DNA from 3 places in the Arthrobacter sp. P1_B3 genome. Region 1 is predicted to be linked to each of the others. Evidence: riboswitches for the same ligand, from Rfam matches in the RefSeq annotation. Region 1 holds a riboswitch; each other region holds the start of a gene.

Region 1 (2,256 bases):
CGAAGAAGGCCTCACGCAGCTGGGCGCTGAGCTGGCCGATTTCGGTCAGGAAGCCGTCATGGCCGATCGGCGCTTCAATGATGTGCAGTTCGGGGCCGCCCGGCAAGGCCTCGGCCAGTTGACGGGACTGGGCCGGGAAATACAGGCGGTCCGAGTCCACCGCCGCCACCAGGAACTCTGCGGTGGCCGGGGCCAGGGCCTCCCCGAGGCTGCCGCGCCCCCGGCAGACATCGTGGCTCATGAGGGCTTCGGTGATGGCGATGTAGCTGTTCGCGTCAAAGCGCCGGACCAGTTTGCTGCCCTGGTGGTCCAGGTAGCTTTCCACCTGGTAGCGCCCGCGTCCGGCCAGCGACCCGGCTTCCAGGGTCGCCTCGGACTCCTGGGCGTTCCGGCCAAACCGGCCGTCCAGTTCGGCCGCCGATCGGTAGGTGATGTGCGCGATGCGGCGGGCGAGGGCGAGACCTGCTTCGGGTTCCGGGCCGCCGTAGTAATTTCCGCCGTTGAAATGGGGGTCCTGGCGGATGGCCAGGGTCTGGGCCTGCGCGAAGGCAATCTGTTCGGCCGTGCTGCTGGCGCCGACGGAAATCACGGCGCAGCGCCGGACCCGGCCGGGGAACGTGACGGCCCATTCGAGTGCGCGCGCGCCGCCGAGTGAGCCGCCCAGCACGGCATACCAGCTGCCGATGCCCAGGGCGTCGGCCAGCCGCGCCTCGGCGGCGGCGGTGTCCCGCAGGGTGACGAGCGGGAACCGCGATCCCCAGGGGCGCCCGTCGGGGGCCGGGGTGGAGGGTCCCGTGGAACCGTGGCAGCCGCCCAGGATGTTGATTGAAACGACGAAGTACTTGTCAGTGTCCACGGGAGCCCCGGGTCCGGCGAGCTGTTCCCACCAGCCGGGTTCCTCGCTGTCGCCGCGGGTCACGTGCGTGTCGCCGGTCAGGGCGTGTTCTATGAGGACGGCGTTGGAGGCGTCCGCGTTCAGGGTCCCCCACGTCTCGTAGGCGAGGACCACATCGGGCAGCGGAATCCCTGATTCGAGCTGCAGGTCGCCGATCCGGACGTACTGGACGGTCCCGTCCGGGTTGCGGGATGGCTTGGTTTCGGGAGCACCCGTGCGGGTGACGGCAATCGTCATGTGAGGACCTATCTTCGCGCTTGCCTGCCGTCAGCTGACCGGCAGGCCAGGTCTTCACCCGGGGCACCCCGCCGCAATAGGAGGGTTGCCGGCCAGCAAGCCGGGGCTGTCACTGGCACTCATGACCTGGTACGAGTCTACGAAACAGGGGGCGGAAATCACGAAGATTGTGACTTCCATGTGACAGCCCGGCGGCCGGCCGTCCCGTCGAGGGGACACCGGCCGCCGGCCGCCCTGCTTGCCTAGGCGCCCTTGGCCGCGCGGAATCCGGCGTCGAGGTCCGCGAGGATGTCGTCGATGTGTTCCAGGCCCACCGAAAGCCGCACCAGCCCGGGATTGACGCCGGCGATCGCCTGCTGTTCGGGCGAGAGCTGGCTGTGGGTGGTCGACGCCGGGTGGATTACCAGGGAACGGACATCGCCGATGTTCGCGACGTGCGAGTGCAGTTCGAGCGCATCGGCGAACCGCTTGCCGGCCTCGGCTCCCCCGGCGATGTTGAACGCCACGACGGCGCCGGTCCCCTTGGGCCCGTACTTGCGGCCTCGCTCGTACCAGGGGCTGGACGGCAGCCCGGCGTAGGCGACCGATTCGACGTCGTCCCTTGCCTCCAGCCAGTGCGCCACCTTGGTGGCGTTGGCCACGTGGCGTTCGACCCGCAGGCTCAGCGTTTCGATGCCCTGGGCGATGAGGAAGGCGTTGAACGGGGAAACGGCGGAGCCGAGGTCGCGCAGGAGCTGGACGCGGGCCTTGAGGATGTAGGAAAGGTTCGCGCCCAGCGCCCCCTCCGCACCGAGATCGCGGGCGTAAACCAGGCCGTTGTAGGTAGGGTCCGGGGTGTTGAAACCGGGGAACCGCTCCGGGTCCTTGCCGAAGTCGAAGTTGCCGGAGTCCACGATCACGCCGGCGATCGCGGCGCCATGGCCGCCGAGGTACTTGGTGGCGGAGTGGACCACGATGTCCGCGCCCCACTCGATGGGCCGGATCAGGTACGGGGTGGAGAGCGTGTTGTCGACGATCAGCGGCACCCCGGCCTCGTGCGCCACATCGGAGATGCCCTCGATGTCCAGGACGTCCTGGCGGGGGTTGGAGACCACTTCGCCGAAGAACAGCTTGGTGTTGGACCG
Region 2 (2,256 bases), on a different contig from region 1:
GTTGCCCGGGCAGACATCATCATTGGCTGCAGCGGCACGGAGACCCGCATAGGTGCCGCCCAACTGGCCGGTTGGAGGGATGACACAGGCCGTGCCCTCATTGTCATCGATCTCGCACCCAGCCATGACTTCGACCCCCGGGTGGCGGATCTGCCGGGCGTTGAACTGATCACCCTGGATTCAGTGCGTTTCGCGGCTCCCCCGGCGGACGCCGAGGCGCTCCGCCTCGCCGGCGTCCTGGTCCGGCAAGCGGCGCTTCGCTTCGAAAAACAAGAAGGACTGCGCGTAGTCGACGCCGCCATTGTGGCCCTGCGCGGCCACGTCCACCAGGTCCTCGAGGCTGAAATGGCGCGCGTCATGAAGGAATACGGGTGCGGCGCCCAGGCTGAGGATGTGAACCTCGCGATGCGTCGAATTGTCCGCCGACTGCTTCACATCCCAACGGTCCGCGCCCGGGAATTGGCCTCGGACGGCCGCCAGTATGAGTACGCTGCCGCGCTGGAAGCCCTGTTCGGCCTCAGCATTCAGCTCACCGGCGCCCGGAACCCCGGGGCATACAATCTTGCCTTGGAAGGTGTCCCGGCCGCGCCGGCGGCTTCGTAGCCGTGTCCGTAATAATCCGCTTCACAATCGCTGGCCGTCTTTTCCCCGGCTGCGCGGATGTCCTACGCTCGATGCAGGTCACGAGTGCCAGCGCTAAACCCCGGTTTGCTGGCCGGCAACCCTCCAGACGCGGTGGGGTGCCCCGGGTGACGACCTGGCCGGTCCGGAACGGACCCGGCAAGCGCGGATTCCCATGATGTGGGGTCCTGGTCGAGTGAGGTCCCATGACAACTGCCATTTTTCCCGCAGCCCCCGAATTCCACGCCGCTGCGGCCCGCCCGCTGGCCGCCGTCACCGGCGCCGAAATCCAGGCCCCGCTGATCACCGGCGGCCACGCCCGCTACGCCAACCTCGACTACGGCGCCTCCGCCCCGGCACTGTCCGTCGTCTCGGCCTACCTGAACGAAATCCTGCCGTACTACGCGAGCGTGCACCGCGGCGCCGGCTACGCTTCGCAGATCAGCACGTCCGTCTACGAGAACGCCCGGGACATCGTGCGGGACTTCGTGGGCGGCCGGCCGGACGATTCGGTAATCTTCACCCGCAACACCACCGATTCCCTGAACCTGCTGGCCGGCTGCCTGCCGCTCCGCGACGGACGGCCGGTGGGCGAGGTCCTCTACCTCGACATCGAGCACCACGCCAACCTCCTGCCCTGGCAGAACGTCCCGCACCGCAGCGTCGTGGCCGCCCCCACCCTCGCGGCCACTGTGGACCGCCTGCGGGACGAGCTCGCCCGCGGCGGCGTGAGTCTGCTCGCCGTCACCGGCGCTTCCAATGTCACCGGGGAGATCCTGCCGATCCGGACTCTTGCCACACTGGCGCACGAGTACGGCGCCAGGATCGTCGTCGACGCCGCGCAGCTGGCCCCGCACCGGCGGATCGACATCGCCGCGGACGACGTCGACTACCTCGCCTTCTCGGGGCACAAGCTTTATGCCCCGTTCGGCGCCGGCGTGCTGGTGGGGCGGACGGACTGGCTCGACGCCGGCACCCCGCACCTGGCCGGCGGCGGCGCGGTCCGGGACGCCCGGCTCGACTCCGTCAGCTGGACCACCGGACCCGCCCGGCACGAGGGCGGCTCGCCGAACGTCCTCGGCGCGGCCGCCCTGGCCCGCGCCACCCAAGTGATCGCGGCCCTGGACCCGGAGCAGTGGCAGGCCCACGAGGACGCCATCCGGTCCTTCCTCGTCGAGGGTCTGCACGGCATTGACGGCGTGACCGTTCACCGGATCTTTGCCGATTCGACTCCCGCTTCTTCCCCCGGAGTCGATCTGCCGGGCACCGGCACCATCGGCGTCGTGAACTTTTCGGTGGAAGGCTACGACGCCGGGCTGGTGGCCGCCTACCTGTCGGCCGAACACGGCATTGGCCTGCGCGACGGCCGCTTCTGCGCCCACCCGCTGCTCAAGCGGCTCGGCCTGCCTGCAGGCTCCCTGCGCGCCAGCTTCGGCCTCGGCTCACGGCTGGAGGACGCCGAGCGCCTGTTGGCCGGCCTGCAGCAGCTGCGGCAAACGGGACTCGGCTGGGACTACGTGGTGGACGCCGGCCGCTGGGTGCCGGCCAACGATACCCGCAGCTACCCTCACTGGGCGCCGAACACCCCGGGCACCGCTGGTGCCGCGCCGTGCACGGAGGACTAGGCACGGCGGA
Region 3 (2,256 bases), on a different contig from region 1:
TTGGTGCCGGAGTAGACCACCACGTCCGCGCCGAGCTCTCCGCAGCGCTGCAGCAGCGGGGTGGCGAAGACGTTGTCGACCACCACCGTGGCCCCGGCCGCATGCGCCAGTTCGCTCACCGCGGCGATGTCCACGATTTCCTGCATGGGGTTCGACGGCGACTCGAAGAATACCGCCGTGGCCGGCTCGGACAGGGCAGAGCGCCATTGTTCCAGGTCCGGGCCGTCCACGAAGACCGTCTCGACACCCCAGCGCGGCAGGATCTCGTTGAGGATCACAAAGCACGAGCCGAACAGCGAGCGGGCTGCGACTACGCGGTCGCCGGCAGCCAACAGCGCGCCCAGCGCGGTGAAGACGGCGGACATGCCGGACGCCGTCGCAAAACACGCCTCGGTTCCCTCGAGCAGCCGGAGCCGCTCCTGGAAGGTGGCAACGGACGGATTGCCGTAGCGGGAGTAGACGAAGCGCTCGTCTTCCCCGGTGAAGGCGCGCTCGGCAGCGGCCGCGGACCCGTAGACGAATCCGGAGTTGAGGAAGATCGGCTCGGTGGTTTCCTGGAAGCCGGTGCGGTCAAGGCCGCCGCGGACAGCCTGGGTGTCGGCGGCCCAGCCGGCGGCGTCGGGATTGAAAGTCATCAGATCTTTCCAAGGTTGGTGGGCAGGCCGCGGTTCTTCCAGCCGTTGACGGTGCGGTCGCCAAAACGGTCGGTCTCGCCTTCGAAGCCCTCAAGAACGTTGTACGAGGTGTATCCGGCGGCCGTCGCGGCCGTCGCGGCGGCGATCGAGCGGACACCGGAGCGGCAAAGGAACACCAGTTCGACGGCGGAGTCCTCCGGTGCCTCTCGCCTTAGCTGTTCCACGAAGTGCGGGTTCGGTACGCCGCCGGCGAGGTTCCACTGGATGAAAAGCGGATCGTTCCGCCTTCCGCCCGCGGACGTCGTGTCCGGGATGCCGATGTGGGCCCATTCGCCCTCGGTCCGGACATCCACCAGGAGGGCTCCCGCCTCCAGCTTGGCCCACGCCTCATGGGGGCTGAGGTCTCCGGCGTAGCTCATGCGTGGCCCTCGAATGCCCCAACAGCGTCAATCTCGTCGGCATCGAGCTCATCGACTGCATTGGCCACGGCGGCGTCCGCGCTCGCAATCGCGGCCGGCAGGACCAGCGCCTGCGCCACGATCACGGTGCTGCCGTTGAAGGTGGCGGCGGGGCTTCCGTGCAGGACATAGCCCTCGGCCAGGGCGGCGGACACGCGCTCACAAAAGGCGCGGTCATCCGTGCCGGTGAACAGCCGGTAGGCCAGTCTTTCCTCGCCGGCAGGTGGTGCACTGCGTGCTGTGCTGGGTGCTGTGGTGCTGAGTATTTCGGGTACCGCGGGTGTTGACATGGGGGGCACGACGGATCTCCTCTTTCACGCTTGCAGCTCGAATTCTCGATTGCCGAGTATTCACCTGAGGCACCCCGCCGCGAAAAGGGAGGGTTGCCGACCGGCCAGTCAGGGCTTGGCACCGGTTCTCATTACTCCCCAAAAACGTAACACCTACGACGCCGGCCCGCACCGCCGTCGTCGTCATGTTCCGTAACCGGGCCACGCCCAGGCGCTGGCGCCGGCCGGGCCCAGCGTGGGGCGGGGTGCGGCCGAGTAGTTGCGGGCTCCAATTTCGGGTACAGCCCACTCGTGTGTGCGCGGACGATTCGCCGTCTACTGGAGGACATGGCCGACGTGTCGGCCGGATTTGCAGGTTAACCGAGCTGTCCGTGAATCGAGCCGTCTGTCCATCAAAACAAGTTGTCTGTGAATCAGTGGCCGGAACCGTCGGAGCCACAGCCATGGCCCGGCCGGTGACGGCGGAATGGAGCAATTGTGGGCCCGCGCATACTGGTTACCGGGATAGCAAGCGCCGCCGGCCGGACCGTCGCGGCCCAGCTCGAAGCCCGCGGACTCCCGTATCTCGGCTCCGACGCCCGCGCCGACTCCCGCCAGGCGGAGGATGCCCCCGCCGCGGCCGCGGTCAGGCTCCTGCCGGCGACGGACCCGGACATGATCCTGGACCTGCGCCGGCTGGTGGACCGTGAAGCCATCAACGTCATCATTCCGACCCTGACTGTGGAACTTCCGGTCCTGGCCGCGGCCCGTGCCGGTTTCGCCCAGGACGTGCGGATCATCGTGGGCGACCCCGCCGCGGTGGCCCTCGCCAACGACCAGCTGTTTACCACCTGGGCGTTGCAGGCAGCCGGGATTCCGGTGCCCCAGGTCGCG

What was found. A riboswitch is a leader RNA that binds a small molecule or an ion and turns the genes downstream of it on or off. The one in region 1 is predicted to bind S-adenosylmethionine.
Region 2: it holds a riboswitch for S-adenosylmethionine, as region 1 does, so the genes downstream of both, AC1D2F_RS05835 (aminotransferase class V-fold PLP-dependent enzyme) here and metX (homoserine O-acetyltransferase MetX) in region 1, are expected to answer to the same signal.
Region 3: it holds a riboswitch for S-adenosylmethionine, as region 1 does, so the genes downstream of both, AC1D2F_RS14615 (DUF1737 domain-containing protein) here and metX (homoserine O-acetyltransferase MetX) in region 1, are expected to answer to the same signal.

Annotation. Positions count from the first base shown of each region.
Region 1 covers NZ_JBFTZV010000005.1:219,538-221,793, forward strand. The annotation lists gene metX (homoserine O-acetyltransferase MetX) at 1-1,132, opposite strand, end outside; SAM riboswitch class IV at 1,144-1,259, opposite strand; gene AC1D2F_RS07790 (bifunctional o-acetylhomoserine/o-acetylserine sulfhydrylase) at 1,375-2,256, opposite strand, start outside.
Region 2 covers NZ_JBFTZV010000004.1:42,478-44,733, forward strand. The annotation lists gene AC1D2F_RS05830 (glutamyl-tRNA reductase) at 1-603, shown strand, start outside; SAM riboswitch class IV at 680-793, shown strand; gene AC1D2F_RS05835 (aminotransferase class V-fold PLP-dependent enzyme) at 828-2,246, shown strand.
Region 3 covers NZ_JBFTZV010000013.1:76,315-78,570, forward strand. The annotation lists gene AC1D2F_RS14605 (O-succinylhomoserine sulfhydrylase) at 1-635, opposite strand, end outside; gene AC1D2F_RS14610 (rhodanese-like domain-containing protein) at 635-1,054, opposite strand; gene AC1D2F_RS14615 (DUF1737 domain-containing protein) at 1,051-1,383, opposite strand; SAM riboswitch class IV at 1,405-1,519, opposite strand; gene AC1D2F_RS14620 (ATP-grasp domain-containing protein) at 1,861-2,256, shown strand, end outside.